One region of the Shinella sp. R2-11 genome, then DNA from elsewhere that is predicted to be linked to it. Evidence: riboswitches for the same ligand, from Rfam matches in the RefSeq annotation. Region 1 holds a riboswitch; the other holds the start of a gene.
What was found. Region 1 has a riboswitch for fluoride ahead of ACZ1A1_RS03925 (DUF190 domain-containing protein). Riboswitches for the same ligand answer to the same signal wherever they lie in the genome.
Positions count from the first base shown of each region.

Region 1 (15,788 bases):
CGGACATGACGGTGCGGCCGGCCGGGTCCATCTCGACGACGGCACGCGGCTGAAGACCAAGGGCCGCCAGTTCGTGCCGGAAGGCAGGCGCCTGGTAATCGAGCTGCCCGGCGGAGGCGGCTACGGCAACCCGGCCGAGCGGCCCGGCGAGACGCGCGAGCGTGACCGTCTCGATCAATACGTCATCGCGGATTGAAGGACATGGCGATGAAAGCAATCGAGACCTTGGCTGCGGAGATGGGTCGGTTTGAACTGTCCCCCGGCTTGCGCGGCATCCCGATCGGCACGACCGTGACGGATTCCGCCGCGGTAAAAGGGCAGGGGTGGCATCCGGCGGACGGCGCGATGAGCCTGCCGCTCCTCTCGCTCGACCTGCCGACCTATGTCGACAACAAGGCGGCGATGTTTGCGGTCTGCCGGGCGTTCGGTTGCGAGATCGCTCCGCATGCGAAAACGCCGATGTCGCCCGTTCTGGCGCAAGACCTGGTGGAAAGCGGGGCCTGGGGCGTCTCGGTCGCGGACCTGCGGCAGGCCGAGGTGATGCTGCGCCGCGGCTTGCGCAAGCTTCTCATCGCCAACGAGATCGGCGGCCGTTACGCCGCCGTGCGGCTGGCCCGCCTGCTCCGCGCCTTTCCGCGGGCGGATATCCATCTCTTCGTGGACTCCGCCGAACTCGTTGCCGGGCTTGCGGAAGCCTGGGGCGACGATGCGGGCCTGCCGCCGCTCAAGCTGCTGGTCGAAGTCGGCTGCGGCCGGGGCGGGGTGAATTCGAACGCGGAGCTGGACCGTCTGCTCACCGCCATCGGCGACCTGAAGGAGCGGCGGATCAGCCTAGCCGGTGTCGCCGCCTATGAGGGCACGGCGAACCGCCCGGTCGAAGCGGAGCTTGCCGCGGCGCTGGACGATCTCTTCGCCCGTGTCTCCTACGCTCTCAAGGCGGTGCGGCAGCTTGTCGGCGCAGGCATGCCTCTGATCCTGTCGATGGGCGGATCGAGCCTGTTCGACCATGTGATCACGCGCTGCCGGGACATCCTCGACGAAGACGGCGGCGCGACGCTGCTTCTCAGGAGCGGGGCCTGCTTCTTCAGCGACAATGGGCCGATCCGCGCCCGTCTCGGCGCCATCGTCGGACGTGGGCTGCTCGGCCCCCAAGTCAGCAGCCGCATCGCCGGTGCGTTCAAACCGACACTGCGGCTCTGGGCGGAGGTGCTGTCGGCCAACGGGCCCAACGATGTCATCTGCGGCGTGGGGATGCGGGATGTCGCCCATGATCAGGGCGTTCCGACGCCACTCGCCCTTTGGCGCGGCGGAAAGCGTCTTGCCGTGCTCGGCGAGGGCGCGGTGGTGATGAGGCTGAACGACCAGCACGCCTTCGTGCATGTGCCCGAACCGGCCGTGGCGCTTGGCGACGTGATCGAATTCGGGGTGAACCATCCCTGCACGACGATCGACAAGCATGACGTGATTTTCGGCCTCGACGACAAGGGCGCCGTCAGCGTCGTCCTCAGGACCTTCTTCGGCTGAACGAAAACAGGATTGAAAAGATGAGTGCCTCCGTAGCAGACCGATTGAAAGACCTGGGCATCACCCTGCCGGGCGCATCTGCCCCGACGGCGACCTACATTCCGACGAAGCGGATCGGCTCCAGCCTTCTCGTTTCCGGTCAGGTTCCGCGGGTGGACGGCAAGATGAGCTTCGTCGGCAAGGTGGGCGATACGATCTCGCCTGAGGAGGCGAGAGAGGCCGCGCGGGTCTGCGCGCTGAACATTGTCGCCCAGCTTCACGCCGCGCTGGATGGCGATCTCGACCGCGTCGCCGGCTGCTCGCGCGTGCGCGGCTTCGTCAATGCCGCGCCGGATTTCGGCGCGCACGCCGCCGTCATCAACGGCGCCTCGGATCTCATCGTCGAGATCTTCGGCGAGCGGGGGCGCCATACCCGGACCGCCATCGGCGTCGGCTCGCTGCCGCACGGTGTCGCGGTCGAGGTCGACGCGGATTTCGAAATCGACCGTTGAGGCGGCGGAATTTCCGGCGGGTCTGAAACAGAGGGAATGGCGAGCACGGATATGGGATACGAATTCGACTTCTCTGCGGTATGGGATGCCTGGCGCACCCTTTTGAACGGTACCCTGGTCGCCCTCTATTACACGGGGATTTCCAGTGCCCTTGCGCTGGTACTCGGGATCGTGGTGATGGTCATGCGGCGCAGCGACGTCTGGCCGGCCCGCTTTTCCGCGCAGGTGTTCATCGAAGTCATCCGGAACACGCCCTTCCTGGTGCAGCTCTTCTTCATCTTCTTCGGCCTGCCGGCCGTCGGGCTGAAGTTCTCGGTCTCGGCGGCGGCGATCACCGCGCTGACGATCAACACCGCGGCCTATATCGCGGAAGTCCTGCGCGGCGGCGTCGACGGCCTGCCGAAGGGGCAGATCGAGGCTGGGAAAGCGCTCGGCCTCAACCGCCGGCAGATCTTTTTCGATATCGTCCTCAAACCGTCCGTCCGCTCGGTTTATCCCGGCCTCTGCTCGCAGTTCGTGCTGCTCCTGCTGACCTCGAGCGTCGTGGCGTCGATCTCCGCGCCGGAGCTGACCTATTCCGCGCAGATGATCGAGGCCGAGTCCTTCCGCAGCTTCGAAGTCTACTTCGTCGTGACAGGGATCTATCTCGCGCTTTCCGTCTGCCTGTCGTCACTGCTCCGGCTGTTCGGCCGCATCTACTTCTCCTATCCGATCAAGTGAGGCCGGGACCATGATCAGAGAACTTTCGGTCAACGATCTGTGGATGCTCTTCGAAGGCCTCAGGTGGACGGTCCTGCTGTCGCTCGTCGCCTTCGTCGGCGGCGGCATTGTGGGGGTCCTTGTCGCCCTGATGCGGACGAGCAGCTATGCCATCCCGCGGTGGTTCGCCTATCTCTATATCGAGGTGTTCCAGGGAACGCCGCTCCTGATGCAGCTCTTCGTCTTCTATTACGGCGTCGCGCTGGTGGGGCTCGATGTCAGCGCCTGGGTCGCGGCCGCCATCGGCCTCACGGCACATACCAGCGCCTTTCTCGGGGAAATCTGGCGCGGCGGCATCGAGGCGGTGCCGGGCGGCCAGACCGAAGCGGCGCGCGCCCTCGGCCTTCCCTACCGTCACCGGATGATCGACGTGATCCTGCCGCAGGCCTTCAAGATCTCGCTGCCGGCGACGATCGGCTTCATGGTCGGCCTCGTCAAGGGCACCTCGCTGGTCGCCATCATCGGCTTCACGGAGCTGACGCGCGCCGGCCAGATCATCTCCAACAACACCTTCCAGCCGCTTTTCGTCTTCGGGATCGTCGGCGCGGTCTATTTCGCGATCTGCTGGCCCCTCTCGCTTTTGAGCGGCCGGCTGGAAAGGAAGATGTCCTTCGGACGCTAAGAAATCGGCGAACTCGGCACGCTGACCAGAATTGCTATGCCGATCAACAATATAGAGGTGAACAGAATGGTATCCTTGAAAAATGGCCTGGGCCGCCGCAGCTTCCTCGCTCTCGCCAGCGTCGCTCTCGTGGCGGGTGCCGCCGGCATGTCCAACATCCGTGCGGCGCAGGCCGCGACCCTGGAGGAGATCAAGCAGAAGGGCACGATCACCTTCGGCATCGTCACCGACCAGCCGCCTTTCAGCTACATCAACGCCGACGGCAAGAACGAAGGCTATGACATCGACATCACCCGGATGATGGCAAAGGAACTCGGCGTCGATGTCGCCTATGTGCCGATCACCAGCGCCAACCGCATTCCGCAGCTGATGACCGGCAAGGTCGACATGCTGATCTGCGTCATGGGCATCTACCCGGACCGCGCGAAGGTCGTGCAGTACATCGCGCCTTATGCGGAGATCAATGCCGCGATTTACGGCCCCAAGGACGGCGTCTCGAAGATCGAGGAGCTTTCCGGGCATACGATCGCGGTCGAGAAGGGCAGCTCGATGGACAAGGCCGTCACGGAAGCGGCACCCTCGGACGCGACCATCCAGCGCTTTGACGACGCGTCCTCCGCCGTACAGGCCCTGCTGTCCGGCCAGGTCGAATATCTCGGTAGCTACAGCCACCAGTTCGGCGGCGTCGAGAAGGCCGCGCCCGGCAAGTATGAGCAGAAGATCGTCCTGTCGACCGAATATGAAGGCATCGCCGTCAGCCCGAAGTCCAAGGAACTGGGCGAATGGGCAGGTGATTTCTGGACCCGCCACAAGAAGGACGGCAGCCTGAACGAGCTTTACCAGAAGCACTTCGGCGCGCCGTTCCCCGACATGCCGGCAGCCATGGACGGTATCACCTTCACGGCCAAGTAAGCATCAGACGGCCCATACTGCAAAAGGAGACGCCAATGGCAGACAAGACGATTGAAATGGTGGACGTCGACAAGTGGTATGGGCCTCTTCACGTTCTCAAGAAGGTGAGCCTGGAGGTGAAGAAGGGCGAGCATATCGTGCTCTGCGGCCCTTCTGGCTCGGGAAAATCGACGCTGATCCGCTGCATCAACTATCTGGAGGAGACGCAGGGCGGCAGCATCTCCGTCAACGGCATCGAGCTCGGCAAGAAGGGCACGAATGCCGATCATATCCGCCGGGATGTCGGCATGGTGTTCCAGCACTTCAACCTGTTCCCGCACAAGACGGTGCTGGAAAACTGCATGCTGGCGCCGAAGCGGGTGAAGCGCGTTTCCGACAAGGAGGCGCGGGAAACCGCGATGCGCTACCTGGAGCGGGTGCGCATCGCCGAGCAGGCGAACAAATACCCTGCCCAGCTTTCCGGCGGCCAGCAGCAACGCGTGGCGATTGCCCGGGCGCTGTGCATGGGCCCGCAGGTCATGCTGTTCGACGAACCGACCTCCGCCCTCGATCCGGAAATGGTCAAGGAAGTGCTCGATACGATGATCTCGCTCGCCGAGGACGGCATCACGATGATCTGCGTGACCCACGAGATGGGCTTCGCCCGCGCCGTCGCCCACCGCGTCATCTTCATGGATGGTGGCCAGATCATCGAAAGCGCACCGCCGAACGAGTTCTTCTCGAACCCGCAATCGCCGCGCGCCAAGGCGTTCCTCGGCCAGATCCTGAACCATTGAAGAACAGGCCGCCCTTGCGGCAATTAAGAGAAAGCACGACCGTGATCGCATTTGAAAGCCGACGGGTTTCCACCATCAAGTCCTCGCCCACCATGGCGATTTCCACCGCCGCCAAGGCGATGCGGGCGCGGGGCGAGCACGTGGTGGACCTCTCGCTCGGCGAGCCGGATTTCGATACGCCCGCCCATATCGTGGACGCCGCCGTCGATGCGATGAAGCGCGGCATCACGCGCTACACCGCGCCCGACGGCCTGCCGGAACTGCGCGAGGCCATCGTCCGGAAATTCAGGCGCGAGAACGGCCTCGACTATGCCATGGACGAGATCTCCATCGGCAACGGCGCCAAGCAGATCCTGTTCAACGCCTTCCTCGGTACGCTGGAGCCGGGCGACGAGGTCGTGGTGCCCGCGCCCTATTGGGTGTCCTACACGGATATCGTGATCCTGCACGGCGGCAAGCCGGTCATCGTGCCCTGCGGCGTTGAGGATGCCTTCAAGATCACGCCGGAACGGCTGGAGGCGGCGATCACGCCGAAGACCCGCTGGTTCCTCTTCAACTCACCCTCCAACCCGACCGGCGCTATCTATGCCGCCGACGAGTTGAAGGCGCTGGGCGAGGTGCTGGCCCGTCATCCCCATGTCGCCATCATGTCGGACGAGATCTACGAGCACATCGTCTGCGGCTCCGTGCCCTTCACCTCCTTCGCCAATGCCTGCCCGGATCTGCGCGACCGCACGCTCCTCATCAACGGCGTCTCGAAGGCCTATGCGATGACCGGCTGGCGGCTCGGCTATGCGGCGGGACCGAAGGACCTCACCAGGGTGCTGAACAAGATGCAGTCACAGAGCACCACCTGCCCCTCGTCGGTCACGCAGGTCGCGGCGGCGGCGGCACTGAACGGCCCGCAGGACTTCGTGACGTCGGCCGTCGCCGAATACCGGGCGCGCGGCGAACTCGTCGCCAGGGGCTTTGGCGCGATCCCCGGCCTTGAGGTGCGTGCACCGGAAGGAGCCTTCTACCTCTTCCCGAAATGCGCGCCCTATATCGGCCGGACCGCGCCGGACGGCACGGTCGTCGCCAACGATACGGCGCTCGCTTCCTATCTGCTGACGGAGGGCAAGGTCGCGACGGTGCCGGGCGCCGCCTTCGGCGTCGAGCCCTATATCCGCCTTTCCTTCGCCACCTCGCGCGACAATCTCACGCTGGCCATCGACCGCATCGCCGATGCGCTGGCACGGCTCCGCTAAGGGAACGTGCCCGTTGCCCGTAATGCGGCCGACTTGAGTGACGTTTCCTAGAGCGTTGTTTCCTTCAAGGCTTCTTCGGTCGCTATCTCGTGGCCGAGAACGTCCCAGTGCTCGATGTGCTTGTAGATGATCACCTTGTTCTTCAAGAGCGTGCCGTGGGTCCGGCAGAAATGTTCGAGCTGCCCGCGGTCGGCGATGAGTTCGACGCACATGGTCAGGTCCGGGTTCGGGATCTCGAAACCCTCGTCCTGCAGCTTGCCGCTGTTGGAATAGCCGAAATGGGTATGGTGGGCGACGGCATTCATGATGCCGGACGCTCTCGCCTGCATCACGAGTTCGCGGTAGAGCGGCCTGCCGCCGCCGAACCATGTGCCCTGGCCGACCGCCTTTTCCCGCGGCTTCATGTAGATGCGAACCATCCCGACCTCGCGGGAGGAGAGCTTGTGGCTGGTCATGACGATGGGCCTTTCCTGGAGGTTTGCGGTTGTGCGGAGGCTGCGCAGGCGCGCCCGACTCATGAGGTCGCCCATGGCCTGGGCGTTCATGGCGCGCATGTGGCGGATGGAAATGTCCGGGGGGATGTCGTTGCCGGCCGCGGTCTTCGGCACGCCGACGCGTTGCGAGAGATAGATGCTGGAATGGCCGCTGCAGAGATAGGCAACGAAGCAGGCGACCGCGAGATAGACGGAATGCGTGGCCCCGAAGAGTTCGATGCCCATGATCATGCAGGCGAGCGGCGTGTTGGTCGCGCCTGCGAAGACGGCCACGAAACCGAGGCCCGCGAACAGGTCCGGGGGTGCGCCCAGGACGCCGGCGAGCGCACTTCCGAGGGCCGCTCCGATGAAGAACAGGGGCGTGACCTCGCCGCCCTTGAAGCCGGCGCTCAGGGTGACGATGGTGAACAGCCCTTTCCAGGCCCAGCTGCCGTAGTCGACATGGTCGGGATTGAAGAAGCCGAGGATCGTCGCGTCCTCGGGGTTTGGAGACCAGACGCCGAGACCGAGATATTCGCGCGTGCCGAGAAGATGGACGAGACCGATCAGAATGGCGCTTGCCAGCACCGGCCGCAGCGGCGCGTAGGGCAGGATCGCCTTGTAGGCGGACGATGCGAGATGGGAGAGTTCCGCGAACAGATGCGCGGCCAGTCCGAAGGCCACTCCCGCAATCACCACCTTCAGCATCAGGAGGGCATCGAGATGGAAGGCCATCCCTTCGCCTGCGCCCCCCAGATAGGAAATCGAATAATGGACATGGCCTATTGCCCAGGCGTGGCAGGTCCAGTCGGCGACGACGGCGGCGAGCAGGGACGGCAGCAGCGCCTCGTACTGCATCCGGCCGATGGTGAGGACTTCCAACGCGAAGATCGCACCGGCGATCGGCGTTCCGAAAACCGCGCCGAAGCCCGCCGCGATGCCCGCCATCAGCAGGATGCGGATATCGCCGGGGGTCAGCCCGAATAGCTTGCCGAAGGCGCTCGCCAGACTGCCGCCGAGCTGGACGGCCGTCCCTTCACGCCCTGCCGAGCCGCCGACCAGATGCGTCAGCACGGTGGTCACCAGGATGAAGGGTGCCATGCGCAGCGGCACGCCGCCGCCCGGCTCATGGATCTGGTCGACGATGAGATTGTTGCCGCCCTCGGCGGCCTTGCCGAACTTGCCGTAGGCCCAGACCATCGCGAAGCCCGCGACGGGCATGCAGTAGATGAGCCAAGGGAATTCGAAGCGCAGCGCCGTCGCCCGGTCGAGGCTCCAGAGAAACAGGGCGACCAGCGACCCGACGGCAATCGCCATCGGAACAACGATGACGATCCATTTGGCAAGGCTGCGGATCTGCTGAAGACGAAGGCCGAAGATCGATGCGGGCGTCATGCGAAGGACGCTCCGTCAAAGCCGGCAGGCAGGTTCAGAAAACATGAGAGATGAATTCCGGGCACGACTCTACTCCTTCGCGTGGCTCGCGTTGAGTAGGAGTCATCAGCTTCGTCTGGGAAGCGGTTCGGCGTGATGCCCGGCAGAATCCATTACCGTGGGTAACGCATAGGTCATCCCCGGCGACGTTGTCAACTTCCGCTATTCGTCACTTGCACCAGCCACATGTTGTTTTTCCCACGGCTGCTTCGAGGCCGCCCAGCCCCGGCCCGCGCGCTGCTCTGCAGGCCGTACGAGGTCCCGGGAAAGCGGCAGCGCAATGTAATTATCAAATGTTGACACGCTAATTACTGATGTTACGTTGTGACCGCTCGCACGGTCGAGGCCGTGGCCGCAGCAGCCAACGCACGCCATCAAAAAGGGGAATACGCACATGGCAAGCAATGGACTTCTTCGTCTCGCAGCCGGCACGATCCTGGTCGCCTGGTCCGGCCAGGCTCTCGCTCAGGGCACGGATCTGGAACTGAACAATCCCGGCACGCTGTCCGTCTGCGTCACCGATGCGAATGCGCCGATGTCGTCGGTCATCGATGGCGAAATGCAGGGTTATGAAGTGTCCTTCACGAAGGACATCGCCCGGCGGCTGGACCTGAAGGCGGAATACCGCATCTCCGTCTTCGAGGGCATCTTCGCGGCGGTCGCCAACCATGTCTGCGATATCTCGGCCGGCTCGCACTCCATCACTATCCCGCGCAAGGAGATCATCAATTTCTCCAGCCCGCATTTCGTCGGCTCCTACACGATCCTGACGCCCTCGGATTCGGGCATCAAGGACGAGGCGGGCCTTGCCGGCAAGCGTCTCGGCGTCATCGCCGCGAGCATCCAGGAGACCTATGCCAACGAGACCTACAAGGACACGCAGATCGTTCCATTCCCGGATTCGGCCGCGCTCCTCATCTCGCTGCAGTCCGGCCAGGTCGACACGGCCTTCTTCGACGGTGGGCTGGCGGCGACCTATGTCGCGTCCTCGCAGCGTCCGCTCTCGGTCGTGGTCTCCATCCCCAACGACGACCAGCCGGCCGGCATCGGCGTGGCCAAGGATCGCCCGAACCTGCTGGCCGCCGTCAACAAGGCGATCGCCGACATGATCGAGGACGGCACCTACGCGAAGATCTACAAGGAGTGGGTCGGGGAAAGCGTTCCCACGCTGCCCGGCCCGGACTTCATGCCGACCCGCTGATCCTCGCACTACGACGGCCACGCCCGCGCGGGGCCGTCGTACGATACGATGCCCGTTCCCGCAGGAGACCACATGTCAGGGATTCTCGATACATTCTTCAATCTCTCCTACATGTTGCAGGTGGTCCCCGATATCCTGCGCGTCGGCTACTACAATACCATCACCATCTCCCTCTATTCGACGATCATCGGCATCATCATCGGCGCGCCCCTGTCGCTGATGGCGATCTCGCAGGTGACGGTCGTGCGCGTCGCCGCCAAGGTCTATATCGATGTCTTCCGCGGCCTGCCGGCCATCGTCACGATCTTCATCGTCGGGCAGGGCCTGCCCTTCGCCGGCTTCCGGCCCTTCGGGCAGAATCCCTATCCCTACGGCATCATCGCGATCAGCATCGTTGCCAGCGCCTATATCGCGGAAATATTGCGCGCCGGCATCCAGAGCGTCGACAGGGGCCAGACGGAAGCGGCCCGCTCGCTCGGGCTGGACAAGCACCGCACAATGTACCGCGTGATCTTCCCGCAAGGCATCCGCCGGGTCATTCCCGCGCTGACCAACCAGTTCATCAACATCATCAAGGATTCGAGCCTGATCTTCGTGCTCGGCCTGATGGTGAGCGAGCGCGAGCTCTACCGCATCGGCCAGGACATTTCCCAGCGCACCGGCAACCTGTCGCCGCTGGTCGCCGTCGGCATCGCCTATCTCGTTATCACCGTCCCGATGACGCATCTGGTGAACTATCTCGACAGGGAAATGCGCAACGGCCGGCCCGTTTTGCCCGCGGCATTGCGCGCGTTCTTCGCCCGCAGGCGGCAGGCGGAAGCCGCCGCCCCCGCCGCCGAAAGCGCGGAAACGCCGGCTCTGCCTGTACCACAGGCGGCGCGCCGGGCCGCCGCTGCCGGCGAGGTGCTGGTGGAGGCGAAGGACCTGACGGTCGATTTCGGCCATTTCCGCGCCCTCGACCATGTCAGCTTCGAGATCAGGACCGGCGAGGTCGTGTGCGTGATCGGGCCGTCCGGCTCGGGCAAGTCCACGCTTTTGCGCTGCATCAACGGGCTCCAGCCGGTGGATGGGGGCACGCTTGACATCTTCGGCCAGCCCTTCCCGACCAGGGAGGGACCGCTGAACGCCCTGCGCGCCGATGTCGGCATGGTGTTCCAGAGCTTCAACCTGTTCCCGCACATGTCGGCCCTCAGCAACGTCATGTTCGCGCTGGAGCAGGTCCGCCATATCGACCACGAGCAGGCCCGGCAGATCGCCATCCGCGCGCTCCGCAGCGTGGGGCTCGGCGAGAAGCTGGATTCGCTGCCGGCCCGCCTGTCGGGCGGCCAGCAGCAGCGTGTCGCCATCGCCCGGTCGCTCGCCATGAGCCCGAGGATCATGCTCTTCGACGAGGCGACATCCGCGCTCGACCCGGAGCTGGTCAAGGGCGTGCTGGAGATCATGGAAAGCCTTGCCCGCCGCCCCGCCGCGGATGGCAGCCCCATGACCATGGCGGTCGTCACGCACGAGATGGGCTTTGCCCGCCGCGTCGCCGACCGCGTTGTCTTCATGGATCGGGGCCGCATCATCGAGCAGGGCACCCCCGCCGAGATCTTCGACAATCCGAAGTCCGACCGCCTGAAACTGTTCCTCGATCAGATCCTCTGATCGCTCCCGCCGGAAAGAGAAAATGTCATCCAAACAACTGAAGCGTGTTGATGTCGCAATCGTCGGCGGAGGCATCATCGGATGCGCCATCGCCTGGTATCTGAGCGGCAGGGGCCTTTCCGTCGGCGTCTACGAGAAGGGACGGATCGCGGGCGAGCAGTCGGGCAAGAATTCCGGCTTCGTGCGCAAGCAGGGCCGCGACCGCCGCGAAATGCCGCTCATCAAGCGCAGCCTCGATCTGTGGAACCGCATCGACGCGGAGATCGGCGACGTCACCGGCTTCCGCGCCAGCGGCATCATCGCGCTCGCCTCGGACGAGGACAAGCTCGGCCGGATGCGCGACTGGCTGGAGATCGCCCGCGAATTCGACGTGGACAGCACGCTTGTCGCCTCGTCCGGCATCCGGTCCGTCAATCCCGGCCTGCAGGCGCCGTTCCTCGGCGGCCTCTACACGCCGAGCGACGCCCGGGCCGAGCCCAGCCTCGCTGCCCCGGCCATCGCGCGGGCGCTGGCCCGCAAGGGCGCCGATGTCAGGGAAAACTGCCTGGTCGAGGGGCTGCTCATGCAGGCCGGCAAGGTGGCGGGGATCGTCACCGAGCAGGGCGAGGTGCGCGCGGAAACGGTCGTCGTCGCTGCGGGGCTGTGGAGTAGTGTCTTCCTGCGCCGCTACGGAATTTCCGTTCCGCAGGTGGACCTGCGCGTTTCGGTGGGCCGCACCGCGCCGTTCGATCATGGAATCGCCCTACCGACCATCTTCGACAAGGCGCTCGTGCGGCCGCGCCACGACGGAGGCCTCACCATCGCGCCCGGCCTGCAGGGGCCGCTCGATTATGACGCGGCGTTCCGCAGCCTGCGCTACGCGCCGCGCTATGTCCGCACGCTGTTTGCAAGCCGTGAGGGCACGCGCGTCAATATCGGCCGCCATTTCCGGGACGACAGCAGGATGGTGAGCGCCTATCTCTCCGGCGTGCCCGACCGCTACGAGGCCTTGCGCGTCCCGCAGGTTCCGGCCAGTGGCGGCGTGCTTGAAAGCAGCCGCGCCGCCGCGAAGGCCGCCTTCGGCATCACCGACGACATGGCGCTTGTCGAGACATGGGCCTGTCGCATCGATATCACGCCGGATGGCGTGCCGGTTCTCGACCAGGTGAGCGATCGCGGCAATCTGGTGATCGCGACCGGCATGAGCGGCCACGGCTTCGGCATATCGCTGGGCGTGGGCGATACGCTTGCGGAACTGATCGACACAGGCGCGACGACGATCCCGCTCGAACCCTTCCGCCTGCAGCGGTTCCGCGAGCGCTTCTTCGCCGCCCCGCAAAACGTCCTGTGACGCTACCGATCTGGAGAAAGACATGAAACTCGACCATTTCGCCTGGTCCGCCCCCTCGCTGGATGACGCCGTCGACGCCGTGGAAGCCTGGAGCGGCATTCGCGCCGCGCCCGGCGGCTCGCATCCGGGCATGGGAACGCGCAACGCACTCCTGTCGCTGGCCGATGGTCTCTATCTCGCCATCGACGCGCCCGATCCCGACCAGCCGGTGATCGGCAACGGGGCACGCATGGCCGCCCAGCCCGGCTATCACATGGACCTGTTCGTCGTGTCGACGGACGACATCCATGCGGCGAAGGCTGTTCTGGAGAACTTCGGCCTGTCCGCCGAAATCCGCGCCGGCAGCCGCCGGACGCTGCGCGGCGAGATGCTGGAATGGCGTTATCTCGCCGTCGAGCCCACGCGCTTCGGCATTGCATTGCCGCTCGTGTCTCAATGGGATACGCCCAATCACCCCTCCGCCGAAGCGCCGAAAGGGTGCAGCCTGGAGCGTTTCGTGGTCGCTCATCCGCTATGCGACGAGATCCGGCCCCTTTACGAGGCCCTCGGTCTCGATATCCCGGTCGTCCTGGCCGAGCGGCCGGAGCTGCGGGTGACGTTGCGCGGGCGGCACGGTGCTTTCGACCTGCCCTCTCATTCCGTCTGATGGGCACGCCCGGATTTCGATCAACCGCCGGAAAGATGGAAGCGCCTCGATGCCCGGACCCTATGTCGTGCCTGTCCACGGAGATGCCGAACTGCCGAAGGAGGTGGACGTCGTCGTGATCGGCGGCGGGATCATCGGCACGTCGACGGCGCTGGAACTCGCGGATATGGGGCTGCGCGTGGCGCTCTGCGAGAAGGGCGGCATCGGGCACGAGCAGTCGAGCCGGAACTGGGGATGGGTGCGCATCTCGATGCGCGACCCGCGCGAGGTGCCGTTGATGGCCGAGGCGCTGCGGATATGGGAGACGCTGGGCCAGCGCACCGGCCGGGACCTCGGATATCGCCGCGCCGGTATCGTCTTCACCTGCGCGAGCGAGGCGGAATGCGCCGCGAACGAGCGCTGGAGCCGTAATCTCGACGGCTATCCGTTCCGGTGCCGCCTGCTGAGCGCCGCCGGGCTGCGCGAGATGTTTCCGGGCTGGAACATGGCTCTCAAGGGCGGTCTCCATACGGCCATCGACGGAAGGGCGGAGCCGCAGAGAGCCGCGCCCGCCATCGCCGAAGCCGCGCGTGCAAGAGGCGCGGCGGTACTGACCGAATGCGCCGTGCGCGGCATCGAAACCGCCGCCGGCGCCGTCAGCGGCGTCGTCACCGAGCGCGGGCCCATCGCCTGCAAGGCCGTGGTGCTGGCCGGCGGGGCGTGGTCCAACCTGTTTGCCGGCACGCTCGGCCTCCACCTGCCGCAGTTGAAGGTCCTCAATTCGGTGCTGCGCACCGAGCCGCTGGAGGGCGGGCCGGGGCCGGCGGTCTGGGGCGACGATTTCGCGCTACGCCGGCGCGAGGACGGCGGCTACACGGTCGCCTCCGGCCACGGCAACATCGTCGATATCGTGCCGAAGGCCTTTCGCCATGCGCTCGATTTCCTGCCCGCCTATCGCAAGGAATGGCGCGCGCTGGCCTTCCGCTTCGGATGGCGCTTCCTCGACGAGGCGCGCATCCCCAATCGCTGGGCGCTGGACGAGCCGAGCCCCTTCGAATATTGCCGCGTGCTCGATCCGAAACCGTCCGTCAGGATGGTGGACACCGCGCTTGCGAGGCTGAAGGCGGCCTATCCGGTGTTCGAAAAGGCGAAGGTCGCGCAGCGCTGGGCGGGCTATATCGATGTCACGCCGGATGCGATCCCCGTCATATCCGCGGTTGACAGCCTTCCCGGCTTCCACATCGCCACGGGCTTTTCGGGCCACGGCTTCGGCATCGGGCCGGGCGCCGGCAGGCTGATGGCCGATATCGTCACCGGCCGCACGCCGATCGTCGATCCGCGCGCATTCCGCCTGTCCCGCTTCATGGACGGCTCGAAGATCGAATTGCTGACCGGGTTCTAGCCCTGCAGCGCCGGTTTCAGCGACCGGGCGCGGAAATGGGCGACATGCGCACGGTTGCCGCAGGTCTTCACGTCGCAATAGGCCTTGGAGGAATTGCGCGTCGTATCGACGAAGACCTTGCTGCAGGTGATGGCCTTGCAGGTCTTGAGGCGGGAGGCTTCCTCATGCACGATCAGCGACATGATGGACATGGCGGCATTCGAGCGGGTGCGTCCGCCGAACGAGAAATCCTCGTCGAAATAATGGATGTGCCAGCCGAAGCCGCCGTGGTTCTTAATGCGGGGCGAGAAGCGGATCTTTTCGAGGACCCTGTTGGAGAAATCCGCGAGGTCGTCCGCCTGCATGGAGAAGATGATGCGGAACTCGTCGGCCAGCCGCAACAGGTCGTCGCGGTCGGCGTCGGTTATCGCCGGCTTGTAGGTGATGCCGTAGCAGTCGATCAGGTCGCCTATCCAGGATTTGCTGAGCTTTTCCGGGGTTTCCCCCATATTGACGATCTCGGCGATCAGGGAAAGATCACGCACAACCTCGGCAGGGATCATCTTTCAGACTTTCAACATGCCTACGCGGATGAGAACCGACATCACGGACATCGATCCGTAAACGGCGCTGGCGCCGCGATTCGACCATAACAGATCGTCGTCCGAACATTAAGGGCATAGATATCCGGCCGCAAGACGCGAGCAAAGGCCCGCCTCTTGCGCTCGATGCCGGCTGAGGGCCGGTTCCCGTCGGCAGGGTTGCCCCGCCTATGCCTCCCCGCGCCGCGCCGCCAGCCGGGAGAGAAGATCCGTATCGCCAAAGCCGCCGGACTTCGACAGGATGGTGACGCCATCCCCGCGTCCGCCCCGGATGCGCGAGACCGGAACACCGGTCGCCGCCTCGCCGATGCAGTCCAGAACCTCCGCCCCCGTTGCGTCGAGGACGACCGAAAGCGTATCGCCGCCGGTGACGAGGAGCGACGCTGCGTCCGCGGCGCCGAGGTCGATCTCATGCAGGTGCCGGCGCAGCAGGGCATGCGTCTCGGCGGCGCTGGCGGCGGTGAAGGCCGGCGCGAGCAGCCGGGCGACGCCTTCGCCGGCCGGGGCTTCGGCAACCGTGCCGTCCGCGATTGCGCGCTCGACCTGCATGCGCGTGACGGGATGGCGAGTGCCGACGATCACGCCGCGCAGCGGGGGAAACGGGGCCGGCACGCGTGCGCCCGCAAGGGCCGCGGCAAGCCCGCCCGCGCCGACCCACAACGTCCGCTCGGCCGCGCGTGCCAGCCGCAGGCGGGCCACATGCGCGCGCAACGTTTCCTGCCGCTCGGCGTCGATGATGGTGAGTGTGGGGCCGAGCGGGCCAA
Region 1 covers NZ_JBVAPC010000001.1:828,943-844,730, forward strand. The annotation lists gene ACZ1A1_RS03885 (hydantoinase B/oxoprolinase family protein) at 1-196, shown strand, start outside; gene ACZ1A1_RS03890 (alanine racemase) at 202-1,524, shown strand; gene ACZ1A1_RS03895 (RidA family protein) at 1,545-2,015, shown strand; gene ACZ1A1_RS03900 (amino acid ABC transporter permease) at 2,067-2,735, shown strand; gene ACZ1A1_RS03905 (amino acid ABC transporter permease) at 2,749-3,396, shown strand; gene ACZ1A1_RS03910 (transporter substrate-binding domain-containing protein) at 3,463-4,308, shown strand; gene ACZ1A1_RS03915 (amino acid ABC transporter ATP-binding protein) at 4,344-5,084, shown strand; gene ACZ1A1_RS03920 (pyridoxal phosphate-dependent aminotransferase) at 5,177-6,331, shown strand; gene ACZ1A1_RS03925 (DUF190 domain-containing protein) at 6,379-8,199, opposite strand; fluoride riboswitch at 8,289-8,365, opposite strand; gene ACZ1A1_RS03930 (ABC transporter substrate-binding protein) at 8,633-9,439, shown strand; gene ACZ1A1_RS03935 (amino acid ABC transporter permease/ATP-binding protein) at 9,512-11,086, shown strand; gene ACZ1A1_RS03940 (NAD(P)/FAD-dependent oxidoreductase) at 11,109-12,416, shown strand; gene ACZ1A1_RS03945 (VOC family protein) at 12,439-13,062, shown strand; gene ACZ1A1_RS03950 (NAD(P)/FAD-dependent oxidoreductase) at 13,112-14,443, shown strand; gene ACZ1A1_RS03955 (CGNR zinc finger domain-containing protein) at 14,440-14,985, opposite strand; gene ACZ1A1_RS03960 (four-carbon acid sugar kinase family protein) at 15,193-15,788, opposite strand, start outside.

Region 2 (15,788 bases), on a different contig from region 1:
CTTGAAAGGAATGAAACGGGTATCCGGAATTTCTATCGCGGCTGTATGACGGGCGGTCGCCGGGCCGCGGCGGCGGAAGCGGCGCCTGCGACAGCGGCAAGCTGGGCATTGAGGTAGCCTTCCGTCAGCGCGATGGAGGACTCGATGCTGACCGGCGCCGATTTCAGGCCCTGCCGCAGATAGAGCCCATCGATCATCGCCGCCGCGCCGTCGGCGATCTCGCTGGCGCGCCCGGCCGGGCAAAGCTGCTTCAGGCTGGCGAGCAGGTTGGAGTTCAGCCGCCGCGCATAGACGACGAGCAGCCGCCGCACCGCCTCCGAGCGCTGCGCCTCCGAATAGAAGGCCAGCCACGCGGCCACCGTTTCCGGCGCGAACTGGTGCGCCTGGAAATTGACGCGGATGACCGCAGAAAGCCTTTCGCGCGGCGTCGCCGCATCCTTCAGCGCCGCCACCGCATCCGCGCGCAAGGTGCGCAGGAGGCTGCGGATCGTCTCGATGACGAGCTGCTCCTTGGAGCCGAAATAGTGATGCGCAAGGGCAGGGGAAACGCCGGCATGGCGGGCGATCTCCGACATGGTCACGGTCAGCGAGCCGTGGTCGCCGACCGCCCGCAGCGTCGCGTCCACCAGCGCCTTGCGGCGCACCGGTTCCATTCCAACCTTCGGCATGTCGTTCCCCTGATTTATATCAAGGATATTTTTAATTGAGTGATCAATCAATAAAAATCTGATGCCGCGAAAGCATCGCAATCGCCTGTCGCAAAGCCCATTCGTTCTGTGCTAGGCTGACTTTGTTTTCATTCATTTTTCGAGGTGCACCATGGTCCTCTCCCCCGGAATGAACCCTCTCTCCGAAGTGCGTGCGAAATGGGGCTGGTTCGTCGCCCTCGGCGTCATCCTGCTCGTCTTCGGCGGCATCGCCGCCGCCAATCTCTTCATGGCGACGGTTGCTTCCGTCTATTATGTCGGCATGCTGATGATCGTCGGCGGCGCCGTGCATCTCGCCCATGCCTTCCAGGTGAAGGCCTGGCGGGAGACGATCTCCTGGGCGCTGAGCGCGCTGCTCTATCTCGCCGCCGGCGTGCTCGCCTTCGTCAATCCGGTGCTCACCTCGGCCGTGCTGACTCTCTTGATGGCGGCCGCGCTGCTCGTCGCCGGTATTTTCCGCATCTTCGCGGCCTGGCGCGTGCGGCCGGAAAGCGGCTGGGGCTGGCTGATGGCGGGCGGTGTCGTCACCGCGCTCGCCGGCGTGGTCTTCATCCTCGGCTGGCCGGTCAACAGCCTTTGGCTCCTCGGCCTCTTCCTCGCCTTCGACCTTGCCATGCAGGGCTGGGCGCTCATCGCCTTCGGCCTTGCGCTGCGCAAATAGCCGTTCCGGCCCAGGGACAGGCGGGGCGTTTGACAGCCGCCCCGCCAGCGCCTAGAAATCCGGTGTGGGATGGGGATGGAGCTCCCCGACAACTGCCGTTCACCGGCTGATAGCTCCTGCCAGACCGGCCAGCGATGGCCGTCGACGGCGGGAGCGTTTCTGGCGACCGCCCGAGGGCGGTTTTTTGTTGTCCGCAAACCGAACGCAGACCTTTGAGGCAACGGACATGAACTATCTGATCGTCTTTCTCGGCGCTGGCATCGGCGGGGCCGGCCGGCACGGGGTGAACGTGCTTGCGGCGCGGCTGGTCGGCACGGCCTTTCCCGCTGGCACCCTCGTCATCAACGTGCTGGGCTGCCTGCTGATGGGGCTGATCGCCGGTTTCTTCGCCTTTCGCGGCCACCTGCCGCAGGAAGCGCGACTGTTCCTGACGACGGGTGTCCTCGGCGGCTTCACCACCTTTTCCGCCTTCTCGCTCGATGCGGCGCTGCTCTGGGAGCGCGGCGAGGCGGGGCTGGCGGCGCTTTATGTCGGGGCTTCCGTTCTTTTTTCGCTCATCGCCGTCGCGGCCGGACTTGCGCTGGCGCGCACAATGCTCGCAGGAGGTGCAGTGTGAAGGGTCTTCTGACATCCTGGCAGGTCTGGGCGCTCGGCTCCGCCGTCTTCGCCGCGCTCACCGCCATCTTCGCCAAGATCGGCATCACCGAGGTCAATTCCGACTTCGCGACCTTCATCCGCACCGTGGTCATCCTCCTTGCCATCGCGCTCATGCTGACGCTTGCCGGCAACTGGCAGGCGCCAGGCGAGGTGCCGATGAAGAGCTGGATCTTCCTCGTTCTCTCGGGGCTGGCGACCGGCGCCTCCTGGCTCTGCTATTTCCGGGCGCTGCAGATCGGCAAGGCCGCGCAGGTCGCGCCGGTCGACAAGCTGAGCGTCGTGCTCGTCGCCGTCTTCGCCGTCCTCTTCCTCGGCGAGCAGCTTTCGACCGCCCATTGGATCGCCGTGGTGATGATCGGCGGCGGCGCCTTGCTGCTGGCGCTTCCAATATGAGCAGATTCTTTTTCAACTCCTTGTAGTTGCTGCGCTTTCATTAAATTGTCATACTAAGGAAACGGTTTCTTCAGGGATCGCGGCGGAGACTTCAGCGCATCGTTCACGCCCCCTGGAGCTGCGCATGTCCGCCGCCGAATTGCTAGCCCTTCGACGCTTCGGCGATGGCGAGATCGTCACGCTTGCCAAGCTGGTGATCGAGACCGCCTTCCAGCCCATCGTGGAGGTGGCGACCGGCGCGGTCTTCGGCTACGAGTCGCTGATGCGCGGCTTCGACCGCCTCGGCTTCCGCTCGCCGCTCGACCTGATCGACCGGGCGCACGAGGCCGGCCAGCTCCTGGCGCTGGAGCACATGGTCAACAGCCGCGCCATCGCGGCCTTCGCGGCCCTGCCGGATTTCCGCTCGCGCACGCTCTTCGTCAATCTCGATTCCCGTCTCGTGCCGGAAGGCGCGGACCTCGTGGAGCGGCTCGCCGGCCATCTTGGCCGCGCCGGCATTCCGGCCTCCTCGATCTGCTTCGAGATTTCCGAGCGTTTCGACAACGATACGCTGCCCGATTTCGCCGTCCTCGTACGCAAGCTGCGCCTTGCCGGCTTCAAGCTCGCCATCGACGATTTCGGCGTCGGCCATAACGGCCTGAAGCTGCTCTGCGATCACCCGGTCGACTATCTCAAGATCGACCGCCACTTCGTCTCCGGCATGGAGGCGGATGCGCGCAAGCGCCATCTGGTGCGCAACACCGTCAATGCCGCCCATGTGCTCGGCATCCGCGTCATCGCGGAGGGCGTCGAGACCGAGGCGGAATTCGTCGCCTGCCGCGAGGCGGGCTGCGATCTCGTCCAAGGCTGGTTCGTCTCCCGTCCCGTCACGGATTTCTCGGCGCTGAGCCCCGTCTATGCGCAGGTCGCCCGTGCCGGCGGCACGCGCCGCAATTCGCGCACGCTGGACAGCATCCTCATCCGCCGCGAGATCGAGCACGTCGCCGTGCTGCGCGAGAACGAGAGCCTGGAATCGGTCTTCGAATTCTTCCGCCGCGATCCCAAGCGCACCTTCTTCCCGGTGCTGAACGCCAATGACGAGCCGCGCGGCATCCTGCACGAATATCACGTCAAGGAACTGAGCTATCACCCCTTCGGCCGCGACCTCCTGAAGAACAGGCTCTATCAGAAGAGCCTGTCGCATTTCGTCACCGCCGCGCCCATTGCCGATCTCGATACGCCCGCCGAGCAGCTTCTCGACGTCTTCACCGGCATGGGCGGCAACGAATGCGTGATCCTGACGGAGAACATGCGCTATGCCGGCATCCTCTCGGCCTCCTCGCTCCTGAAGATCATCAACGAGAAGCGGCTGAAGACGGCGGAGGACCAGAACCCGCTGACCGGCCTTCCCGGCAACCGCTCGATCCGCGACTACCTGCAGGACAAGGCACTCGACGGCGATCAGCTCCGGTGCCTGTGCTATTTCGACTTCGACAATTTCAAGCCGTTCAACGATCACTACGGCTTCCACAAGGGCGACCTTGCGATCTCGCTCTTCGCCTCGCTGCTGCGCCGCGAATTCGTCGGCGAGGATGTCTTCGTCGGCCATGTCGGCGGCGACGATTTCTTCGCCGGCATCTGCGGCCGGCCGGTCGAGGCCGTGCGGGAGACGCTGGAGCGGCTGCTTGCCGATTTCGCCCGCGAGGTGCGCTCGCTCTATTCGCCGGAGGATCGGCTCGCCGGGGAAATCCGCGGCCACGACAGGGCGGGCAATGCCACCAGCTTCCCGCTGATGCGCTGCTCGGCCGTGGTGCTCGTCGTGCCGCTCGGCGACATGATCGGCGAGGCGGCGCAGATCAGCAGCCGCATCGCCGCGCTCAAGGCCGCCGCCAAGGGCAGCGATGCCGGCCTCATCCTCTCCTCCACGCTGGAGTGACGATTCAACTTTCCTCCGGAACCGATTCAAAAGACACGCGCTTTGGGCTAGAACCGTCGAATTGAAGTTCTCCATGAAGCGCAGGAAGGAAAGCCATGTCAGTTCCATCGACCATGTCCTATGTCGGGCTCAGCGAGCATGGCGGCCCGGACAATCTGGCGGTGACGGAGGGCAGGACCCCTGAGCCGCGCGCCGGTGAAATCCTCGTGCGTGTCGAGGCGGCGGGCATCAACCGGCCGGACGTCCTCCAGCGCAAGGGCGAATATCCGCCGCCGCCCGATGCCAGCCCCATTCTCGGCCTCGAGATCGCAGGCGAGGTGGTCGCGCTCGGCGAGGGCGTCACCGGCCATGCGGTCGGCGACAGGGTCTGCGCGCTCGCCAATGGCGGCGGCTATGCGCAATATTGCGCGGTGCCGGCCTCGCAGGCGCTGCCCTTCCCAAAGGGCTACGACGCGGTGAAGGCGGCGGCGCTGCCCGAAACCTTCTTCACCGTCTGGGCCAATCTCTTCATGATGGCGGACCTGAAGGCCGGCGAAAGCGTGCTGATCCATGGCGGCTCCAGCGGCATCGGCACGACGGCGATCCAGCTTGCCGCCGCCCTCGGCGCGCGCGTCATCGCGACGGCGGGCTCGCAGGAGAAGTGCGAGGCCTGCCTCGGCCTCGGCGCGAGCCGCGCCATCAACTACCGCAGCGAGGACTTCGCCGCCGTCATCGCTGAGGAGACGGGCAAGGCCGGTGTCGATGTCATCCTCGATATGATCGGCGCGGCCTATTTCGAGCGGAACCTGAAGTCGCTCGCCCGCGACGGGCGCCTGTCGATCATCGCCTTCCTCGGCGGGGCGGTGGCGGAGCGGGTGAACCTCGCCCCCATCATGCTCAAGCGCCTGCGGGTGATGGGTTCGGCCATGCGCCCGCGCACGGCGGCGGAAAAGCAGGCGATCCGCGACGAACTTTTAGAAAAGGTCTGGCCGTTGCTGGAGGAGGGGCGCGTCGCCCCGGTCATCCATGCCGTCATGCCTTATGGCGAGGCCGCCGCCGCCCATCGCATGATGGAAGAGGGCGACCATATCGGCAAGATCGTGCTGACATTCGGCTGAGCCGGGTCAGCCGTCCTCATTCGGCAGGCGGAGGGCGAAGAGGATCGCGATGGCCGCGGGCAGCGCCAGCAGTCCGTAGAGCCAGTGCGCCGCCGTCAGCGCGCCCGCAACGCCGCCCGGATGAAGCAGCCCGGTCGAATTGACGATGATGCCGGCAAGGGCCGCGCCGAAGGCGGCGCCCAGCGCCTGCATGGTGGTGATCGCCGCCGAGGCCTTGTCCGTCTCGCCGGCCGGCGCAAGATGCAGGACGTGGGTCACGAGATGCGCCCAGCCCATGCCGATGCCGAAGCCCATGAGGAAGATGAAGAGGGTGGCGGTCGCCAGCACCAAGAACTCGCTTTCGGGATTGTGCCGGGCGAGCGCGAAGATCAGCATGGCCGTCGCCAACGCCTCCACCGCCGCGCCCGCGACGATGACCCGGTTGGCGCTCCGGCCCTTGAGCCGCGCCGTGGTGAAGGCCGCCGTCGTCCAGCCGAGCGCCAGCAGCGCCACGAGATAGCCCGAGACGATGGGTGTGACGCCGTGCAGCACCTGCAGGAAATAGGGGATGTAGACATCCGAGCAGATCGTCACCAGCAGCATCAGCATGATGAGGTAGACGCGGGCGAGCGGCGAGGCGAGGTGGATCGTGCCGGCGGGCAGCAGACGCGCCTCCGCCCGACGCTCGATGGCGACGGTGGCGACGACGCCGGCAACCGCGGCGATGGCGAGGAGGGCGCGCAGCGCTTCGCTCGTCACCGAGCTTGCGAGCGAAAGCACGAGCACGGCCGCCACCAGCAGGAGGATCTGTGCGAAAGGCGTCCTTGTCGTCACCCGCTCGCCTTCGCCGGACGGCAGCAGCTTCGGCGCGGCGAGCGCCATCACGATCGACAGCGGCACGAGCAGCGCGAAGGCCTCGCGCCAGGCGCTGCCGGCGGCAAAGATGCCGCCGATGGTGGGGCCGAGGAAGGTCGCGATGCCCCAGACGGCGGCATAGAGCGTCGAGGCGCTGCTCCACAGCGGCTCGGGATAGACGAAGCGGATGAAGGCATAGCCGAGCGCGACGAGGAAGCCCGCGCCGAGCCCCTGGACGGCGCGGCCGACGAGCACCGTCTCCATGGTCGGCGCGATGGCGCAGACGAGGCTGCCGATGCCGAACAGCACCGCTCCGGCGACATAGCAGCGGTTCAGCGTCACGCTTTCCGGCCGGACGGCGACGAAGGTGGAGCCGAGCACCGAGGCCGCGACATAGATCGTCGTCGCCCAGGCGAAGAGCGAAAGGCCGCCGATGTCGCGCACGATGGAAGGCATCAGCGTCGCGGTGATATAGGTCTCCACCGCATGCAGCATGATGCCGCCGCCGAGCATCAATGTCCCGAACAGGCTGGCGCGGCGGAAGAGGCTGGAAAGCCGTGGCGCGGCTTCCTTCGGGGTGACGACGCTATCGGACATGGAATGCGGCCTTGCGATGCAAAAAGAGGTTGAGGCAGAGGTCGCACGGCCCAAACCGCAGTTCAAGCCGTGACTTTTCACTGAAACGGGGTGGCGAAGGACGTTCTTACGGGTTCCATTCGCCCGCGACCTGCCGCGTCGCGACATTGAAGCGGTTCCACACATTGATCGCGGCGATCTCCACGACGAGGGCGGCCAGCGCCTTCTCGTCAAAGTGGCGGGCGGCCTCGTTCCAGATCGCGTCCGGCACCGGCTCCTCGCGGTCGGCAATGCGCGTCAGCGCCTCGGTCAGCGCCAGCGCGGCGCGCTCCGCATCCGTATAGAACGGCGCCTCGCGCCAGGCGGCGACGGAGAAGATGCGCCGGTCCGTCTCGCCGGCCTTCTTCATCATACGCGGATGCAGATCGACGCAGAAGCCGCAGCCGTTGATCTGGCTGGCCCGCAGGTGGACGAGATGGGCGGTCTTTTCCGGCAGGCCGGATTTCTGCGCGGCACCCTGCAGCGCCTGCATGGCGGTCATGGCATCGGGGAGGACGGCGACGATGTTGGTCATACGGGATTGCATTTCGTTGCTCCTTGCAATGATTTTCGTGTCGACGGCTGGAAGCTCTGTCACACCGGTGCGGCTTCGTTCGTCATGGCCATGACGCCGCTGGACGAAGGAGTGTGACCGATGAGCGAGAAAAATTTCTGGGCCGAGCGTTTCGAGGCCGAACGGGGGCGTCTCGGCGCCGTCGCCTACCGCATGCTGGGCTCGCGCGCGGAAGCCGAGGACGCGGTGCAGGAGGCCTGGCTGCGGCTTCAGCGCGCCGGAGAAGGCATCGACAATCCCGCCGGCTGGCTGACGACGGTCGTCGGCCGCATCTGCCTCGATATGCTGCGCGCCCGCGGCAAGCGCCGCGAAGACCCGTTCGACGGCGAGGGGGAGATGCAGCATGCCGATCCGGCCGCGCGTGCCGACGAGCAGGCCGCCCTTGCCGATAGCGTCGGCCTTGCCCTTCTCGTCGTGCTGGAGCGCCTGACGCCGGCCGAGCGCCTCGCCTTCGTGCTGCACGACATGTTCGACGTGCCCTTCGAGGAGATCGGCCGTATCGTGGATCGCTCCCCCGTCGCGGCGCGCCAGCTCGCCAGCCGTGCCCGCCGGCGCGTGCAGGGCCTGCCGGAAACGCCATCGGCCGATTACGAGCGCCGCAAGGGCGTGGTCGCCGCCTTCCTCGCCGCCTCGCGCGACGGCGACTTCTCGGGCCTGCTCGCCGTGCTCGATCCCGAGGTCGTCTTCCATGCGGATGCCGATGCGGTGCGGCTCGGCTCGCTCGCCGAGATCAACGGCGCCCATGCCGTCGCCACCAGCTTCAAGGGCAAGGCGACCGCCGCGAAGCTCGCGCGCATCGACGGCGCCCTCGGCCTCGCCGTCATCCTCGGTGGCCAGCTCCGGGTGGTCGTGCTCATGGAGCTGGAGGGCGAGCGGATCGTCGAGATCGAATCGATCGCCGATCCGGCGCGGATCGCCGCCATGGACGTGGTGTATCTTTGATGCCGTGAGGCGGCGTCAGGCCGTCGGCTCGAACCGGAGGATTCCGGCGACCCGGGGACCGGCGCCGGAATCCGAGGGATGGGAGACGCCGTCCATCACTTCCACCGCCGCGAAGTCGAAGGGGCTGACGCCTTCGATGCACGCGACGTTGATGCCGAACTGGTTCGGGTTGGACCGGCGCTGGTGATGGGTATAGATGCCGCAGGTCTTGCAGAAATAGTGTTTCGCCGTGCCCGTGTTGAACTGGTAGAGCGTCAGGTTGTCCTCGCCTTGCTCGAATTCGATATCTGCGAGCGCCGCGGAGACGGCGACGGCGCCGCGCATGCGGCAGTAGGAACAGGAGCAGCGACGGATCGTGTCGAACGCGTCCGTCAGCCGCACGCGGAACCTGACGGTGCCGCAGTGACACGCCGCCGCGTGCCTTTTTCTCTCGTCGCTCATGCTCGCCTTCCGCTCCTGCCTCAGCCGTGTTGCGGCCTACAATCGGTTGACGGCACCGGCATGTCTATATCCCGATCCGCCCGATTGCCGGTATCTTGATCGCCGGCCGTGCCAGATCGACGCCGGCGACGAGGCCCATGATGTGCAGCTCCAGTCCCGAGCGCACGCCTGCCGAGACGCCGAGGAGGCCGTAGAGCGTTGCGTGCATGTCCCTGCCGTCGGCATCGACGGCAAAGAGCCTGCCCTCCGGCAGGTAGTCGCGGCCCACGGCATCCGGCGGCAGGACGACGCCGAGTTCGGGCACCGAGCGCAGCACATGGGCGACGAAGGTGTTGGAATTCGGCCCCGGCCAGATGCGGTAGGCGCCGGGCCTGGAATAGGGGTAGGCGGCAATCGCCTCCTCGATCTTCGGGATCAGCCGCGCCGCTTCCTCGCCGCTGACGCTGACCACCACGCGCGGCGTGTTGGAGTACCAGTAGGCGTCCGGCACATAGGCGTTCCTGCGCACCGGCGTTCCCCAGCCGACCTTGTCGTAGCGATTGTAGGTCGAAGCGTTGGCCTCCTTGGTGACGATCCAGGCGTGGCTCGCCACCGCACCCTTCATGCCGCCCGTCGCGGCGGAGAAGATGTGGATCGTCGCCTGCGGCGTCTCCCCGGCCTTCGGCAGGATGCCGGCGGAGGTCCAGTTTGCGTCGCGCCAGCTGGCCGGCCGGTCCTTGATGTACCAGTAGCCCGCCGAGGCGAGCGCCGGCATGAGGTAGATCGCGAGAAAGAGGACGAGGACATTCCTCAGCAATTTCATGGGGCGCTCCGAAACCGAGTGGGCAGGGTCGTGAATTTCGGATAATACCGCAGCCGAAATCGGAAAATTGAGGGCATGATCATGGCAAACCCCGTTCTTGTCGAAGTCACGCGCGGCAATCTCGTCGAAAGTCGTCATCGCGGCATGGTCGTCGTGCTGGACGGCGATGGCAAGGTGGTGTTTTCGCAGGGCGATATCGATGCGGGCGTCTTCCCGCGCTCGGCCTGCAAGGCCATGCAGGCGCTGCCGCTCATCGAGAGCGGCGCGGCCGACGCCCATGCCTTCGGCGACCGGGAACTTGCTCTCGCCTGTTCCTCGCACAGCGGCGAGCCGGCGCATGTGCGCCTTGCCGGCATCATGCTCGCCGCCTCGGGCGTCGACGAGAGCGTGCTCGAATGCGGCTCGCACTGGTCCTTCGAGCAGCCGGTCCTCATCAACCAGGCGCGCCTTCTCGACCATCCGACGGCGCTGCACAACAATTGCTCGGGCAAGCATGCCGGCTTCGTCTGCGCCGCCTGCCACACCGGTAAGGACCTCGAGGGCTATGTCCGCTACGAGCATCCCGTGCAGGCCGAGATCCGCGGCGTCATGGAGAACCTGACGGGCGCGGCGCTCGCGGTGGACAATTGCGGCACCGACGGCTGCTCGATCCCGACCTATGCCGTGCCGCTGAGGAGCCTTGCCCACGGCTTTGCGAAGATGGCGACCGGCGTCGGCCTCGACCCGGTGCGCGCGAAGGCCTCGCGCCGCCTGATCGATGCCTGCATGGCCGAGCCCTTCTACGTCGCCGGCACCCGCCGCGCCTGCACCCGCCTGATGGAGGCCGCGCCCGGGCGTATCTTCGCCAAGACCGGCGCCGAGGGCGTCTTCTGCGCCGCGATCCCGGAAAAGGGCATCGCCATCGCCCTCAAATGCGAGGACGGCACGACCCGCGCCGCCGAGAGCATGGTCGCCGCCACGCTCGCCCGTTTCTTCACCAAAGAGCCGGCCATCCATGCGACGCTGATGGCCATGGCCAACCGCTCCATGTCCAACTGGAACGGCATCCATGTCGGAGACATCCGCGTGACGGACGCCTTCGCCGCCTGAGGCGAGCCGCCGAAAAAAAACGCGGCCGCCCTGTCGGGAATGCGTGTGGCGTGACGTCCTTGTGGCATGACGGGCCTTGCCCGCATGACGAAACACAACAAGGAGGACTTCCATGCGCATGATCTTCGTCAACCTGCCGGTCAAGGACCTGCCGGCCACCCGCCGCTTCTTCGGTGCGCTGGGCTTCACCTTCAACGAGCAGTTCAGCGATGACACGGCGGCCTGCATGGTGGTGGACGAGAACGTCTTCGTCATGCACCTGACGGAGGAGAAGTTCGCGCAGTTCGTGACCGGCAAGGTCGGCGATCCGGAGCAGCAGACCCAGGTGCTCACCTGCTTTTCCGCCGTCAGCCGTCAGGAAGTCGATGACTTCAAGGCCAGGGCGCTTGCCGCCGGCGGGCGCGAATGGAAGCCGAATATCGAATTCGGCCCGATGTACGGTTGCTCCTTCCAGGACATCAACGGCAATGTCTGGGAGTTCATGCACATGGACCAGTCGGGCGGCTGATCGGCGGCGCCTTCAGTCGCGCATCTTGCGCAGCTTCGCCGGGGCCTTGAAATGCCAGGCCTCGGCAAGCCGGCGGCGCAGGTCCTCATCGTCGATCGCCGCGGCGCGAATGAGAAGGGCCGGCCAGCCTCTATAGTGATCGGTTTCGTAATAGGTGCCGGGCGCCATCTCGATCAGGCGCTCCTTCTCGTCCATCGGCGCCATCAGCACCAGCGTTCCGGCGTCCTTGACGCGCACGAAGAGCTTGCCGCCCGCCTTGAGCGCGGGCGTGCCGTAGGATGTGCCGGCCTCGACGCCCGGCAGGTCTTCGCAGAGCCGTCGAAGGCGGGCGAGCAGCAGATCCTTTTCATCCGGCATGAAAAATCCTCCCCGGCCAGCATAGACCGGGGAGGGCGGATGTTCGAGGGAGGATCAGGCGGCGCTGCCGCGGCGGCAGGGGCCGGCCTCGGCCGGCATGCGGAACAGGCCGAACGGCAGGTCGCCGAGCCGGCGCGAATCCATGGCCTCGATCTCGGGATGGGCGAGCGGATCGCGCACCCAGACCGGTGCCTCCGTCGCGTCGATCTTCGCCAGAAGGGCGCCGGTGAGCCTGGAGAAAATCTTGATCATTGCCTTCTCCTTGCGGTTCGTTACGATTGAGTATGATTGATAATCGCGCTTTCGTGCTGCTTCCGCAATCGAATAGTTCGAGAGATAGCTATAGGAAATCTATATGAAGAACCTCAACCGCGTGCATCTCAACGGCCTGCGGGCGCTGGAGGCGGTCGGCCGGCTCGGCTCGCTGCAGGCGGCGGCGGAAGAGCTGGGCGTCACCGTCGGGGCGGTCAGCCAGCAGGTCATCAAGGCCGAGGAGCAGCTTGGCCGCACGATCTTCGAGCGCACCGCCCGGGGCATGCGCGAGACGGATTTCGGCGGGCCTTTCCTCGCGCGGCTTTCGGCCGGCTTCCGCCAGCTCTCCGAGGCCGTCGCCACCACGCGGCGGCGCGACGACGATATCCTGACGATCTCGGTGGCGCCGATCTTCGCCTCGCGCTGGCTCATCCACCGCATCGACCGTTTCAGCGCCGTCCATCCGGATATCGGCCTGCGCATCGAGGCGACGACGAATCTCGTCGACCTGGCGCGTTCGGATGTCGATCTCGGCATCCGCGTCGGGCCGGGCAACTGGCCGGACGTGACGGCGGAGTTCCTGATGCCGCAGGTGATGTTCCCGGTCTGCGCGCCGGCGCTGGCGGAGAGCCTGCGCACGCCGCAGGACCTTGCCGAGCAGCCGGCCGTCATCGACGGGCACGACCCTTTCACCTGGGAGCGATGGCTGGAGGCGGCGGGGCTCGACGTGCCGCCGCCGCGGGCGCGGCACGTCTTTTCCGATGCCTCGCTCTGCCTCGATGCGGCCCTCTCGGGGCAGGGGGTGCTGCTCGCCTATCCGGTGCTCGCCTCCTGGGCGCTGAAGGAGGGGCGGCTCGTCGCGCCGTTCCCGATCCGGGTGGAAACCGGCATGGGCTATTACTTCGTCGCTGCCCCGGGCGTGCCGGAACCGCGCAAGGTCTCGGCCTTCAAGCGCTGGCTGCGCGCGGCGATGGCGGAGGATGCGGACGGCTTTGCCGGCGCGGTCATTCCGGCTCGGCGAGCCGCGCCGCCATCATCGCCTTGAAGGCGGGGCGCGCCTGGCAGGCCGCGAGCCACGCCTTGACATGCGGCGCCTCCTCGAAGAGCTGCGGCTGGCTCATCGCATAGCGGAACACCTCGGCAAGGTTGAGGTCGGCGACGGTGAAGCGGCCGCCGACGACATGGCCGCTGGCGGCAAGATGCTGGTCGAGCCGCCGGAAGCTCTTCTTCAGCGCCTTGACGGCGCCGCGGATCGCAAGGCGGCCCTGCTCGCTCTCGGCTGCCCTGGCATCCATCGTCAGCACGATCTTCACCGCATGGGGCTCGACCTCGGTCGCCGCCCACATCGTCCATTGCAGCATCTCCGCCTCTTCCGTCAGCGTCTGGCCGGAAAGCGGGCCGCCGTGCTTGCGGGCGAGGTAGAGGTTGATCGCCAGCGATTCCGTCATCACGAAGCCGCCGTCGTCGATGCAGGGAATGAGGCCGGTCGGGTTCACCGAAAGGAAATCCGGCGACTGCGTGTTGAGCGGCGCATCCGTCGCCGTGGGGTCGTCGACGCGGCGGGCCTGGATCACCGGCACGGAGGCGAAGGAAAGGCCGAGCTCGCCGGCCATCCAGTAATTGCGCGAGGCGCGGGAGCGGTAGACGCCATAGATCGTCAGCATGAAATCCTCCTGGGCGGCCGTCCGGCCTTGCTGGAACGAGACGGGCCATGCCGCCACCTTAGGCGGCGGCCGGGCCGAAAGGTAGGGCGCGCGCCTGATCGATCCATGAATTGTGGTGATGGCGGGGGCTTCTTGCCGCATTGACCTTCCGGGGGCAGGGGACTAATGGCGAACTGTCCGCATTGGCGGGGATGGGGGTGCACGATGGCACGAGGCATGACAGGCCGGGCTCTTTGCCTGCGCATTCTCTGCGCGGTCGCCCTGCTGTTCGTCGGCTTCGCCCACCAGCCGGTCTTTGCCGCGGGGCCGAACGTCTTCGAGCTTTCCCGCTACGTCCTGCCCGATGGTACGATCGGCGATATCTGTCTCGACGACCATGTCGAGGGCAAGGTCAGGCATCATCTGTCGGCCAAGTGCGAGGCCTGCCGCATCGGCGGCAGCCTCCTGATGCCTGTGCCGTCCGATGTCGTCGGCGCCGTGCTCGCCTTCCGCCGCGTCGCGCCCCTTCCGCTCGGGGAGGAAGCGCTTCATCCCCGCCGTGAGCGCCCCGGCGCCCCGCCCCGCGCCCCGCCCTTCCTGTCCGCCTGATCGATCGCCCGCGCGACGGCTTGCCGCCTTGCGCTGGAAACCCGGACCGGCGGAACCTCATGTGTCCGCCGCGCCTCCTCCCGATACAGACGTCACAAAGGACATGTCCATGAAACGCATTCTCGCAACCCTTGCCGCGCTCGCGCTTTCCGCTTCCGCCGTCTTCGCCCATGAATTCATGGTCGGAAACCTGCTGGTCGATCATCCGGCCTCCCGGGCGACCCTTCCCGGCCAGCCCGTCGGCGGCGGCTTCCTGACCATCACCAACAAGGGCACTGAAGGCGACCGCCTCGTTTCCATCACCGCGCCGGACGTTTCCGACGACGTGCAGCTCCATGAAATGGCCATGGAGAACGACGTGATGAAGATGCGCCATCTGCCCGACGGCATCGAGATCCCCGCCGGCGCCACCGTCGAGCTGAAGGCCGGCGGCCTCCATGTCATGTTCATGAAGATCAAGCATCCCTTCAAGGAGGGCGAGACCTTCAAGGCGACGCTGAACTTCGAAAAGGCCGGCAAGCTCGACGTGGACTTCAAGATCGAAGCCGCAAAGCCCGCCGCCAAGCAGGGCGAGGACGCTTCAGGCGGCCATGAAGGCCACGGCGGCTGAAAAGCGGATGAGGGAGCATGCGGAAGGATGCCCCCTCATCCACCATGGCGCCTCCCCGTTCGGGCAAGAAGGAGGGGCGCATCGCGGGACGGGCTCAGCCCGTGCGGTTCCGTTCGATTGTCAGATGCGCTTGCGGTGACCCGTCCTTTGCAAGGTCGCCGGTGACGCGCTCGTTCCAGCGGAAGCCGGCGATGGCCGCCTCCGGCGTTTCCTCGAAGACATTGCCGGAGATCAGCGCCGAGCCGGCCTGCTCCACCACCGTCACGCCGCAGCCGACGGGGCTCTTGCGCACGAGATTGCCGCTGACGACGAGGCCGCGCATATAAGGCCCCCAGCCGAGCATCAGCCCCCATTTCGCCGCGTTCTCGATGGTGTTTCCCGAGACGGCGGTGTCGGCCTCCACGGCGATGCCGAAACCGAAGCCCGCGCCATCGTGCACATAGGGCCCTTCGAGCCTGAGGTTGCGCACCACGTTGCCGGTGATGCTGGCAAGCCGACCGCCCTCGTTGAAGTTGACGACGGCGATGCCGTTGGCCGCGCCGTCGACGAGATTGCCGGTGACGACGGCGCCTTCGAAGCCGAATTCCGAATAGATGGCCGTCTCGCCGCTGTCGAGGCAGGTATTGCTGCCGATCTGCACGTTGGAGCCGGCATTGGAGCGGATCGCCGAGAAGGCGCAGCCGGAGATGTGGTTGCCCGAGATCATCACGTTGTCGGCACGGAAGACGTTGATGCCGTTGCCGTACTGGCCGGTGCCGCCGCGCGTCGCGGAAATGCGCGCGATCCGGTTGCCGGAAACGATGGTGCCGTCGCGGCCCTTCTGCCAGCGATGGATCAGGATGCCGCCATTGCCGCAGTCGAAGACCTGATTGCCCGTGACGGAAAGGTCATGGCTCTCCACGGCATGGAGCGCATGGTCGGCGGCGCCCGAAAGGCGGTTGCGCTCGATGCGCCCGCCCGAGCGCTCTAGGTAGACCGCCGTCTTCGACGATCCCCTGATCTCGCAGTTCTCGATGGTGACGGTCGCCGCGTTGCTCAGATGCACGAGGCCCTGCACCGTGTCGTCCAGCCAGCGGTTCGCC
Region 2 covers NZ_JBVAPC010000003.1:18,641-34,428, forward strand. The annotation lists gene betI (transcriptional regulator BetI) at 33-668, opposite strand; gene ACZ1A1_RS08565 (HdeD family acid-resistance protein) at 820-1,368, shown strand; fluoride riboswitch at 1,431-1,494, shown strand; gene crcB (fluoride efflux transporter CrcB) at 1,595-1,984, shown strand; gene ACZ1A1_RS08575 (EamA family transporter) at 1,981-2,418, shown strand; gene ACZ1A1_RS08580 (EAL domain-containing protein) at 2,543-4,333, shown strand; gene ACZ1A1_RS08585 (NAD(P)H-quinone oxidoreductase) at 4,429-5,430, shown strand; gene ACZ1A1_RS08590 (MFS transporter) at 5,437-6,861, opposite strand; gene ACZ1A1_RS08595 (carboxymuconolactone decarboxylase family protein) at 6,968-7,426, opposite strand; gene ACZ1A1_RS08600 (sigma-70 family RNA polymerase sigma factor) at 7,535-8,395, shown strand; gene ACZ1A1_RS08605 (GFA family protein) at 8,411-8,836, opposite strand; gene ACZ1A1_RS08610 (DUF3750 domain-containing protein) at 8,901-9,638, opposite strand; gene ACZ1A1_RS08615 (asparaginase) at 9,720-10,727, shown strand; gene ACZ1A1_RS08620 (VOC family protein) at 10,840-11,235, shown strand; gene ACZ1A1_RS08625 (MmcQ/YjbR family DNA-binding protein) at 11,248-11,592, opposite strand; gene ACZ1A1_RS08630 (hypothetical protein) at 11,647-11,844, opposite strand; gene ACZ1A1_RS08635 (LysR substrate-binding domain-containing protein) at 11,948-12,889, shown strand; gene ACZ1A1_RS08640 (glutathione S-transferase family protein) at 12,849-13,508, opposite strand; gene ACZ1A1_RS08645 (hypothetical protein) at 13,725-14,096, shown strand; gene ACZ1A1_RS08650 (copper chaperone PCu(A)C) at 14,206-14,706, shown strand; gene ACZ1A1_RS08655 (TIGR03808 family TAT-translocated repetitive protein) at 14,801-15,788, opposite strand, start outside.
Region 2: linked by a shared signal. The riboswitch ahead of crcB (fluoride efflux transporter CrcB) and the one ahead of ACZ1A1_RS03925 (DUF190 domain-containing protein) in region 1 are both predicted to bind fluoride.